One region of the Parabacteroides sp. AM58-2XD genome, then DNA from elsewhere that is predicted to be linked to it. Evidence: riboswitches for the same ligand, from Rfam matches in the RefSeq annotation. Region 1 holds a riboswitch; the other holds the start of a gene.

Region 1 (6,273 bases):
CCGGAATGTGAAACAGTACGATTATTTTGAACAGCCTGTCCACCTGGTAGGTTCGGTAGCCTGGTATTATCAGGATGTATTGAAGGAGATGGCGTTTGATTTGGGAATCCGTCTGGGGATGGTCGCTCGAAGTCCGATGGAAGGACTGATTGCATATCATGGCCAATCAACGCTTTGATATCTGATAGATCGTATTTATCTTTGTTGTGTTTGTAATCTTATATTTAATAAATTCTCAAGATGAAAAAAGTGTTATTCTCATTCTGCTTCCTTCTGGTATTGCTGGTAGGAAGTTCGTTAGGGCTGGAGGCTCAGCCGGCCCAGAAATTGGTCAATGTGGTGGTATCTCCGGATCGGACAGACTGGAAATACAAACAAAAAGAGGAAGTTACTTTTACTGTTCAAGTCTTTAGAAATGAAAATCTCCTGAAAGACGTGGTAGTTGATTATGAAGTGGGGCCGGAGTATTTCCCCGTAAAGAAAGAAGCGGATGTGCTTTTGAAAAATGGTAAAACAACATTAAAAGGCTCCATGAATGAACCTGGTTTTTTGCGTTGTAAGGTCATAGCAAAAGTAGATGGTCGTAATTATGAGGGAATGGCTACGGTTGCCGTAGATGAAGAAAGAATCCGGCCGACAACCGCTGATCCGAAAGATTTCGACAGTTTCTGGAAGCAGGCGATTGAAGATGCCCGTAAAACCTCTCTGGACCCTAAAATGGTATTGATGCCGGAAAGATGTACGTCTACGCAAAACGTTTATCATGTCAGTTTTCAGAATGAGCGTCCAGGGTCCCGTATGTATGGTATTCTGGTTGTCCCAAAAAAGGAAGGGGTATATCCGGCTATCCTCCAGGTTCCGGGTGCCGGTATCCGTCCGTATAACGGCATGAATTTAGGGGATGATGTTATCACATTAGAGATCGGTATTCATGGAATTCCGGTAAATATGCCCCAGGAAGTATATAATAACCTGGCATCCGGTGCTTTGAACGGATATCCCGGGATCAATAAGAATGATCGTGACGCCCATTATTACAAACGGGTGTATCTCGGTTGTGTGAGAGCGGTGGATTTTATTTTCTCTTTGCCTGAATTTGACGGTTCGACTGTCGGTGTAACCGGTGGTAGCCAGGGAGGAGCGCTTTCTATCGTTACGGCAGGATTGGATCCGCGTATTAAGTTTCTGGCGGCATTCTATCCGGCCTTATGTGATTATGCCGGTTATTTACATCAGCGTGCCGGTGGCTGGCCTCATTATTACCGGAATGCAAAACCTGGTCCGAATGAGGTGGAGACATTAGCTTATTTCGATGTGGTTAATTTTGCCCGTCGCGTAAATGCACCGGGGTGGTATAGCTGGGGATATAATGATGTGACTTGTCCTCCAACCTCCATGTATTCCGCTTATAATGTTATTCCGGGAGCAAAAGAACTGCATCTTTATCTGGAAACCGGTCACTGGACTTATCCGGAACAAAATATGGCACGGTTCCAATGGTTGAAAGAAATGTATAAGTAAGAAGAGGTTCGCAGACATAAATTTTGTTAGTTTTGTATCTGTTTAGCAACATACATAATACATATTTAATATGTCGTTTACTAAAATAACAGAGCAAGACTCATTATATAATAATCTGGAAAGCAAGTCGGTCCGGGAATTACTGGACGATATAAATACGGAAGACCGGAAGGTCGCGTCAGCAGTCCGGAAAACGATACCTAAAGTTGAAGAACTTGTATTACAGATCGTCCCCCGGATGAAACAAGGGGGACGTATCTTTTATCTGGGCGCCGGCACAAGCGGACGTTTGGGCGTGCTCGACGCTTCGGAGATACCTCCTACTTTCGGAATGCCGCCAACCCTGGTGATCGGACTGATCGCGGGTGGAGACAAAGCGCTTCGTAATCCGGTAGAAAATGCGGAAGATGATCTGAACCGCGGTTGGGAGGAATTGCAGGAGCACCATATTACAACAAAAGATACAGTAATCGGCATTGCCGCTTCCGGGACGACTCCCTATGTAATAGGAGCTTTGCGCAAGGCACGTGAGCAAGGAATCCTGACAGCTTCCATTTCCAGTAATCCGGATTCTCCGATGGCAGCGGAGGCAGATGTAGCCATTGAAATGATCGTAGGCCCGGAGTTTGTTACCGGCAGTTCGCGTATGAAATCCGGAACAGGGCAAAAGATGATCCTGAACATGATCTCTACTTCGGTAATGATCCAACTGGGACGTGTAAAAGGCAACCGGATGGTAAATATGCAACTTACCAACCAGAAACTGATCGACCGTGGGACACGGATGGTCGCTGAGGAACTGGGCTTGAATTATGGTCAGTCGCAACGGTTACTTCTGATGTACGGCTCGGTAAAAGACGCAATAGACGAATATCGTAAACATAATAAATAAAATTTATAGGATCTGCTACCATAAGATGTAAAAATATCTCTATATTTGCGACATGCATTGTTCCGAGCCTGTATCCGCGGGTAAGGATTAAAAGGGAACCGGGTGTGAATCCCGGACAGTCCCGCTGCTGTAAGCTTCATAACGGATTGGGCAACACTAGTGCCACTGTTCTTCTTTGAATGGGAAGGCGCTCAAACCGGAAGTAAGTCAGAAGACCTGCAAGGCATATTCTTTCGACGGCTTCGAGGAAAGGCCGGATGAGAAAAACAAGACATCTGATGTCTTTCTATTCTTGTTCCATTCCCTGTTTGCCGTCTTTTAAGATCTGTTTTTAATTATTTTGCCATAATAATTAGGAAAAGAGGCATGGATCGCTTGACGGGATGAGCTCCGTCGGTGGTTCATGCTTTTATTTTTGTGATGAATAAAAGGTTAAAGATTGTGCGAGTATTGAAATAAAATATTTAAGTTTGTTGGCGGGTTTATTTAAATCTAAATTAATGGATGTAAAAAGAGAGACCATACTACGTATTAATAAGGGAGATACAAATGCTTTTAAGTTATTGTATGCGACCTATTATACCTATTTGTGCGCGATTGCAGTAAAGTATGTATATAAGCCGGAAATAGCAGAAGAGATTGTAAATGATGTTTTTTTGAATGTATGGAATAATCGGTCGTCATTAGTTTATCCCGTCAAAGCTTATTTGATACGTGCCGTTCAAAACCAGTGTTTGAGTTTTTACAGGAAAAAGCGCTTAGAAGAGGTGCCGGTCTCTGATATAAACGGCTATGTGATTGATGTTCATGAGCAATTGATCTGTTTAGAATCTTCACCTTTGGCTTGTTTGGAAAATAAAGAGTTAACCGATCTGATAAGTAGGGCTATCGACCAGTTGCCTGCGAAGTGTCGCGAAATTTTTATTCAACACCTTTATTATAATAAACCTATGAAGAAATAGCCCGGATGAAAAATATTTCTTCCAGTACGGTCCGGGTACAAATTAAGCAAGGATTATCTAAGTTGAAAGTATTATTGGGGAATTTATATCCTGTTGTCTGCTTATTATTGGATATTTTTCAAAAATAATTCATTTTAGTATAAACGGATTATTGAAAAATGGCGTATCTATTTATGTAGATATGAATTTATTTGAAAATATTATGGATACAGAATATATACGTAAACTGATAATCGGCCACTTTTTGGGCAATTTGTCAGACACTGAAAAAAAAGAACTTTTCCAGTGGTTGCAGGTTGATAAAAAGAATCAGCAGTTGTTTTCGGAAATGTCGGACTGGTGGGCCATCTCCCATGTTCCTTATTTTTCTTCCCGGGTGGAGCTTGGTTTCCAGAAACATTTTGGTGAGTTGATGGCTAAAGAGGCGGGGGTTTCTTCAAAAAGAATATTCTTTATTCGTCCTTGGTTACAAATCGTTGCAACAGTAATGATCATGCTGGCTATAGGCGGTTTATCTTATTATGCAGGTGTATTGACGGATGAACAGGATTCGGAGATTATTCGTTTTCAGACCTCTGTACCATTGGGATCACGTTCGAAAGTAACTTTGGCCGATGGGTCGGTGGTTTGGCTGAATGCTGGTTCTTCTCTTTCCTATAATAAAGATTTTTCAGAAAAGTCTCGTGATGTTTACCTGACAGGGGAGGCATATTTTGAAGTAACCCCGGACTCTTTGAAACCATTTATAGTGAACTCTGACAATCTGAGTGTAAAAGTATTGGGAACGACTTTTGATGTCAGGGCCTATCAGGATGAGGAGTTGGTGAATGTTGTGTTGCGAACCGGAAAAGTTGACGTGGCGTTGAATAACGAACCGGATACAAAAATAATACGCTTACAACCTAATGAGAAGTTGAGTTATAATAAAATAGATAATGAGCTGAAGAAAACAACAGTAAATGCGGATGATGTTTGTGACTGGGTAAATGGGAAAATGAAATTTACAAAGATTCCCTTTGGCATATTAGCGAGAGATTTAGAGAGAAAATATAACATAAAGATTGTAATAGAGAGCAACTCTTTGCAGGAAGAGGCTTTTACGGGGAGTTTTACTTCCGAGCATACGATATATGATATTTTGAATGAAATTGATGTTGAAAAACAATATCGATGGGAACAAACCGGAAATATGTTTGTAATCCGGGATAAATAATTGATCCGAGAAAGGACATTACGATTAGACTGAATAATAATCTTATTAAATCTGAAATTCATGAAATTAACCAATTTGAAGAGAAATGGAAGGTGTTTGATGACCTTGTGTATGTTCGCAAGCTTGCCGATGACCACAGAGGCGGTTTTTGCTGCGGACTTAAAATCTTGTTACTTATCTGTTCAGAACCAGAGTACCACTTTGCAGGAGCTGTTCGATTTGATTGAAGAGAAGTTTGATTACTCTTTTTTAATTCGTGACAAAAACCTGAATTTGAATGAACGGGTAGTTGTCGACTGGGAAAAAAACTCCGTAGAAACTCTTTTGAGAAAAGCGTTGCAAAATCAGCATGCTGATTTTGTTATAAATGATAAGCGAATTATCATTTATAAGTCAAATTCTAAACAGAAAAATTACGGAGTATCTGATCAGCAGCAAGTGAGGCGTATTACTGTTAGGGTGACAGATGCTTTGGGACCGGTAGTAGGAGCCAGTGTTGTCGAAAAAGGTACGACCAATGGCGGCATTACCGATATGGATGGGAAAATGACGTTGGAGTTTCAAGGAACGGAAAAGATAATAGAGATATCTTATATCGGATATGCAAAGCAGACCATAAAAGTAACATCTTCTGTTGTCGATGTTCAGCTGAAAGAAGATACGCAGACGTTGGATGAAGTTGTGGTCGTAGGTTTCGGTGTTCAGAAAAAAGAGAATCTGACAGGTGCTATTTCTCAGGTGAAAATGGAAGAGGCATTGGGTGACCGCCCATTGGCAAACACGACACAAGCTTTGCAGGGAGCTGTTCCCGGTTTGTTTGTTTCGGGAAATCATGAACCTGGTGGAACGAATAAAAAAATACAGATTCGCGATGCCTTTTCTTTAGGCTCAGGCGAGGTGATTCGTCCTCTGGTTTTGATCGACAATGTCGAAGGGGATCTGAATATGATCAATCCGAATGATATCGATGCTATTTCTGTTTTGAAAGATGCAGCATCAACAGCTATTTACGGTGCGCGTGCCGCTGGCGGAGTAATTATTATTACCACCAAGCAACCGAAAAAGGGTGAACGGTTTCATTTGAACTATAATAACAATATAGGTTTTGAAACAGCGATGAATTTACCCGAACAAGCCATGCTTGACGAGTATTTTAAAATGTATCTGGAAGCAGGGTTTAGCGATTCTTATTGGGCGGGCAAACAAAATGTAGCTAAATGGAAACAATATTTGCAGGACTATAAAGCCAATCCGGGCGCTTTTAATATCGTAAATGACGGCTTGTATAAAGGGGATGACGGAAATGTATATTATTTGAATGAACAAGATCCGTATAAAGCTTTTATGGAAACCAGTTTTATTATGAATCATAACTTGTCGGCATCGGGCGGAACGGATAAGGTTCGTTATCGTTTTTCCGGAGGATATACTTCCCAGGATGGCCCGTTGGTGACTTCTGCCGATAAGTATGAGCGTCTTAATGTCGGGGCTTATATGTCTGCGGATGTGACGAGTTGGTTTACGCAGGTTGTAGATATTAAGTATGCTAAAGGAACGAAATCAATGCCTTCCGGCGATAATTTGTATACGACCCGTTTGATATCTTATTCCCCTAATGGAACATCCGGTGATATTTATGGTGTGGCAGATAAGGAAAATTTACCTTATAACACTCCGTTAAACAG
Region 2 (6,273 bases), on a different contig from region 1:
ATGAGGCCTGCCTGATAGGGCCTGCCGCATCAAAAGATAGTTATCTGGATATAGAAAAGATTATCCAAGCGGCGAAAATTCATAAAGCCGATGCCATTCATCCCGGTTATGGTTTCCTTTCGGAAAATGCGGCTTTTGCCCGCAGATGTAAAGAGGAAAATATTATTTTTATTGGCCCGGCTGCTGAGACGATGGAGGCGATGGGCGATAAGATATCAGCCCGTAAGCGGATGATCGAGGCCGGTGTACCGGTTGTTCCGGGAACGCAACAACCGTTGCAGGATGCTGCCGAAGCCGTTCGGATATGTAAGGAAATCGGTTTCCCCGTTATGCTGAAAGCCTCTATGGGAGGCGGAGGAAAAGGGATGCGACTGATCTATAAAGAAGAAGATGTGGTGGAGGCTTATCATTCTGCCCGCTCGGAATCGTTATCGTCTTTTGGTGACGACACAGTTTATCTGGAGAAATTCGTGGAGGAACCTCATCATATCGAATTTCAGGTATTGGGTGACAATCACGGGAATGTAATCCATCTTTGTGAACGTGAATGTTCCGTTCAACGCCGTAATCAGAAAATCGTGGAGGAAAGTCCATCTCCGTTCATCACTCCCGAGTTAAGAAAAAATATGGGTGAAAAGGCTGTTGCTGCGGCAAAAGCTGTCAACTATTCAGGTGCTGGTACCATTGAGTTTTTGGTGGACAAACATCGGAATTTTTATTTTCTGGAAATGAATACGCGTCTCCAAGTGGAGCATCCGATTACCGAGGAAGTTTTAGGCGTCGATCTGGTAAAAGAACAGATCCGGGTGGCTAACAACGAAACGCTCCATATCCGCCAGGAGGAGATCGTCCAGCGCGGACATGCCATTGAATGCCGTATCTGTGCAGAAGATACAGAAGCCGGTTTTATGCCTTCTCCCGGTGTCATTAAACAATTGACAGAGCCGAACGGCATCGGTGTCCGTGTAGACAGTTATGTGTATGAAGGATATGAAATACCGGTTTATTACGACCCGATGATCGGAAAACTGATCGTTTGGGCGACAACGCGCCAATATGCGATCGAACGCATGCGGCGGGTATTGCATGAGTATAAGATTACCGGGTTGAAAACGAATATCGGTTACTTACGTCGGATTATGGATACATCCGACTTTGTGCAGGGAAAGTATGATACTTCTTTTATTGAAAAAAATGCCGGACAATTGCAACATCCCGTAGAAGAGGGTGGAACAGAGACTGAAAATATAGCTATGATCGCTGCCTATATAGATTATCTGGTCAATCTGGAGGAAAACAGATCCGGTCAGGCTTCCGACAATCGTCCGATCAGCCGCTGGCGTGAATTCGGATTACAAAAAGGAGTCCTGCGTATTTAATAATCGGCACATTAGCACTATTGAATAATTATTATTTATGGAAATACATATTGGAAAAAGAGTTGCGGATGTTTCGTTGGTCAGTAAAGATGGAAACAAAGTCCGGTTGACTATTGACGGTATCCCTTATGAAGTCGATGTCGTAATGGCCGAAAATGGCGCCTGTTCTATTTTGCACAACGGTGTTTCGTATAATGCAGAACTGATCCGCGGAGAAAGTGGTAAAAACTATACGGTGAATACCCATTTCCTCTCTTATGGTGTGGATATTGTTGATACGCAGGTGAAATATTTGCGTATGCGCAGGAATAGCGAAGAGCGGCAGGACAATAAGATTATTTCTCCGATGCCCGGCAAGGTGGTGAAGGTTGCTGTTCAGAAAGGCGACCGTCTCGAACCTGGCGATATTGTCGTAGTGATCGAAGCAATGAAGATGCAGAGTAATTATAAGGTAAGTTCGGCCTGCACGGTACGCGATGTGCAGGTAAAGGAAGGGGATTCGGTGACGAGCAACCAGGTCCTTCTGACTTTGGATATAATAACAGACAAAGAGGATTAAAATGGGAAAAGAACATTTATATAAAACGTTTGAAGAACTGGATAAGGCTGCTTCGTTGGGAGGCGGTATGGCACGTATAGAGAAACAGCATGAAGCCGGACGTATGACTGCCCGTGAACGTATTGACATGTTACTGGATAAGGGTACATTTGTCGAACTGGATAAGTTTGTCATTCACCGTTGTACCAATTTCGGTATGGAAAAGAACAAAATAGCGGGTGACGGGATCGTTTCGGGGTATGGCAAGATAGACGGACGCCAAGTGTTTGTCTATGCTTATGACTTTACCGCTTACGGAGGAACATTGAGCGGAACGAATGCCGCGAAGATCGTCAAGGTGCAACAACTGGCATTGAAAAACGGAGCGCCGGTAATTGCCCTGAATGATTCGGGTGGTGCCCGTATTCAGGAAGGGGTCAGCAGTCTGGCCGGATATGCTCCATTTTCTATCAGAATACGATGGCCTCGGGAGTGGTTCCGCAGATTTCTGCGATCCTCGGACCTTGTGCCGGAGGAGCCTGCTATTCGCCTGCGTTGACCGATTTTATTTTTATGGTGAAAGAAAAAAGCCATATGTTTATCACCGGTCCGGACGTGGTCAAGGCGGTTACCCATGAAGAAGTAGGAAAAGAAGAATTGGGCGGTGCTTATACACATAGTACCAAGAGCGGTGTTACTCATTTTATGTGTGATACGGAAGAAGAAACATTAATGAGTATCCGCGAATTACTCGGTTTTCTTCCGGCCAATAATATGGAAGATGCCCCACTTGTTCCTTGTACGGATGATATCCGCCGTGAAGAAGAATCGTTGCAGGAGGTGATTCCGGATGATCCGAATATTCCTTATGATATAAAGGATATTATTGAACCGGTGGTGGATAATCACTATTTCTTTGAGGTAATGCCGCATTTTGCAAAAAACATCGTAGTCGGTTTTGCCCGTTTAGGCGGACGTACGGTCGGTATCGTTGCCAACCAGCCGGCATTCCTGGCAGGTGTGCTGGATATCGATGCTTCGGATAAGGCGGCTCGTTTCATCCGTTTTTGCGATTGTTTCAATATTCCGCTGGTTACTTTTGAAGATGTACCCGGTTTTCTTCCGGGATGTACCCAGGAGCACGACGGTATTATCCGCCACGGCGCGAAGATCGTCTATGCTTATGCGGAAGCGACCGTACCTAAAATCACGTTGATTACCCGGAAAGCCTATGGCGGTGCTTATATCGTTATGTCGAGCAAACCGACCGGTGCCGATGTTAATCTGGCTTACCCAATGGCGGAGATTGCCGTTATGGGAGCAGAAGGGGCTGTTAATATCTTATATAGAAAAGCAACCGGAGAAGAGAAAGAGCGGGCTATGAAAGAGTATGCGGAAAACTTCTCTAATCCCTACCGGGCCGCTGAGCAAGGATTTATCGACGAGATTATCATGCCGCGGCAGACTCGTTTCAAGCTGATACAGGCGTTGGAGATGGCAAAGAACAAAAGCCAGAGCAATCCGCCGAAAAAACATGGCAATATGCCATTGTAACGATTTGATTTTGTTGTTAGAATTATGAATGGTAAATCCCTGTCGACCGTGAGGCTGGCAGGGATTTCTGCTTATGTCATAGTTTTATAAATAAACAGGAACGTAAAAGTTTAAAAAACTTGTATTTATCATATTGATTTTGTCTTTTATTTTGTAGCTTTGCCTCCGAATTGGTTTCGTGTTGTCTGTTCGGATGATACGGATTAAAAGGGAATCGGGTGTAAATCCCGGACAGTCCCGCTGCTGTGAAGCTCTAATAACATCCTGAAAACAACTTATGCCACTGACATGTGTCGGGAAGGCTTCAGGATGGGAGTCAGTCAGAAGACCTGCCGTTCGTTAAAGGCTGTTTTTCCTCGTGGGTTAGGGAAATGGTTCGAAAAGAATATTAATTCTAAATTGTATGAAAATCATGGAGAAGCTTTGTTCGCGTTGTGGCGTGGAGTTTTGCTGTGCCTCAAAAGTGATTGACTATGGAATGGATTCATGAATTATTATGGGGAGAAGGTATCGGACATTCCATCCTTTTACTGTCTCTGGTTATTGCCATAGGGATCCAACTTGGGAAAATCAAAGTATTTGGGATTTCTCTGGGGATAACCCTGGTATTGTTTGTCGGCATTCTACTGGGACATTTTGGGTTTACAATCAATCCGTCTGTCATTCATTTCTTTAAAGAGTTTGGATTGATCCTATTTGTTTATTCAGTCGGCATGCAGGTCGGACCCGGTTTTTTCTCTTCTTTTAAGAAAGGGGGGATGACTTTGAATGGTCTGGCTTGCGGAATTGTCTTTCTCGGGGTTATGATGGCCTTGGTGATACATTTTGTGACAGGAATCCCTATTCCGACGATGGTCGGTATTTTATCGGGTGCAGTGACAAATACACCGGGACTGGGGGCTGCTCAACAGGCATTTAGTGATATGACGGGGGCTTCCGATGATACGATTGCATTGGGATATGCCGTTGCTTATCCGCTGGGAGTCGTCGGTATCATCCTTTCCATGTTGTTTGTCCGGTATATTTTTCATATAAGTTTTGACCAGGAGACGAAAAAGCTGGAAGAAGAGAATAATGTGCATAATAGTGAGGCTACACCTATATCGCTGATAGTGAAGAATCCGGCTCTTTTTGGCAGGAAGATAATGGAGCTTGCCGCCCTGTTGGAGCATAGGGAATTTGTCATATCCCGTATTTGGCGTAACAAGACCAATAAAGTGGACATTGTTACCGGCAGTACGATTTTGGAAGAAGATGATAAAATATTCGTGATCACGACAGAACATGATGCGGAAACTATAAAAACCTTTATCGGTCAAGAGATAGAGATGGACCGTAAACAATGGATTCCCGCCGAAAGTGCTTTTGTCAGCCGCCGCATTTTGGTGACAAAGCCGGAACTGACGGGCACTAAACTGGGGGATTTGCAGTTACGCCGTTTGCATGGTATCAATGTCACACGTGTGAATCGTGCCGGAGTGGAACTGGTAGCAACACAAGGTTTGCAATTGCAGGTTGGCGACCGTGTAACCGTAGTTGGTAGTGAACTGGCTGTCGATAAGGTGAGTATGATATTGGGTAATTCGATGAAACGTCTGAATGAACCGAACCTGATTCCAATATTTATCGGTATCGCTTTAGGTATTATTCTGGGAAGTATTCCAATTAGTTTCCCAGGGATTCCTCAACCTATCAAGCTGGGTTTGGCAGGTGGTCCGTTGGTTGTCGCTATCCTGATCAGCCGTTTCGGATACCGTTATAAACTGGTTACTTATACTACCCAGAGTGCCAATCTGATGCTCCGGGAGATTGGTATAACCATGTTCCTGGCCTGTGTCGGGCTGAGTGCCGGGGATGGTTTTGTGGATACTATCGTGAATAAAGGCGGATTTGTCTGGATTGGTTACGGTTTTATTATAACAATGCTGCCTTTATTAGTCATCGGATTGATTGGCAGGCATTTTTTTAAACTGAATTACTATACGTTGATGGGATTGCTGGCCGGCAGTACGACGGATCCTCCCGCTTTGGCTTATGCGAATGCAACGGCGGGAAATGATGCTCCGGCAGTAGGTTATGCTACAGTTTATCCGTTGACAATGTTTTTACGTGTACTAACTGCCCAATTAATGATATTATTCTTCTATTAAGTATTAGATTTGGTTGTTAGAAATTGTTCAATAATAATTTTAAAGCCAGGAGCCCCGCCGAAGTGATTCGCCGGGGCTTCGATTTTTTATTGATTACTGATGATGTAAAAGATTATTGCCCGCTTCCTCCCATAATATCCAGCAATTCATTGGTGATGGCCTGCTGGCGGTTTTTGTTGTATTGCAACGTCAGTTCCTGGATCAGGTCGTTGGCGTTGTCGTTGGCTGTCTGCATGGCAAGCATGCGGGCGGCATGCTCGGAAGTGACAGTGTCGAGCAAGGTCGTGTAGATGTTCAGATGGAGCACTTTGGGGAGCAGTAAGGCAAGCAACTGTTCGGCAGACGGCTCCAGAATATAGTTGCTCGAAGCACTTTCCGAGTCTGCTTCCGGTAAGGAAACCGGGAGGAAAACCTTTTCGGTCAGTACCTGTTCCGCCATATTCTTGAAATGATGGTAGAGTAGTTCCACCCGGTCGACCTGGGCGGAGATATACAACTCCATCAAGGCAGTTGCCAGTCGCGAGGCATCCTCGTAGGCCGGTTTGTCGCCGATCGTAAGGAAGCTGTCATCGGTTTGATAACCAGCTTTATGCAGTTCGTCCGCCACCTTTTTACCAATCGGATAAATGCGCACGGTTATACCGTCCGCCTC

The links. A riboswitch is a leader RNA that binds a small molecule or an ion and turns the genes downstream of it on or off. The one in region 1 is predicted to bind cobalamin.
Region 2: it holds a riboswitch for cobalamin, as region 1 does, so the genes downstream of both, DXA15_RS09410 (putative transporter) here and DXA15_RS03955 (sigma-70 family RNA polymerase sigma factor) in region 1, are expected to answer to the same signal.

The regions. Positions count from the first base shown of each region.
Region 1 covers NZ_QSDP01000010.1:40,504-46,776, forward strand. Annotated here, with positions in the region: gene DXA15_RS03940 (ATPase) at 1-178, shown strand, start outside; gene DXA15_RS03945 (acetylxylan esterase) at 241-1,521, shown strand; gene murQ (N-acetylmuramic acid 6-phosphate etherase) at 1,592-2,413, shown strand; cobalamin riboswitch at 2,454-2,652, shown strand; gene DXA15_RS03955 (sigma-70 family RNA polymerase sigma factor) at 2,914-3,375, shown strand; gene DXA15_RS27790 (hypothetical protein) at 3,381-3,503, shown strand; gene DXA15_RS03960 (FecR family protein) at 3,578-4,588, shown strand; partial or broken gene DXA15_RS03965 (SusC/RagA family TonB-linked outer membrane protein) at 4,649-6,273, shown strand, end outside.
Region 2 covers NZ_QSDP01000030.1:17,477-23,749, forward strand. Annotated here, with positions in the region: gene accC (acetyl-CoA carboxylase biotin carboxylase subunit) at 1-1,379, shown strand, start outside; gene DXA15_RS09400 (biotin/lipoyl-containing protein) at 1,417-1,938, shown strand; partial or broken gene DXA15_RS09405 (acyl-CoA carboxylase subunit beta) at 1,940-3,471, shown strand; cobalamin riboswitch at 3,626-3,823, shown strand; gene DXA15_RS09410 (putative transporter) at 3,945-5,621, shown strand; gene DXA15_RS09415 (F0F1 ATP synthase subunit gamma) at 5,734-6,273, opposite strand, start outside.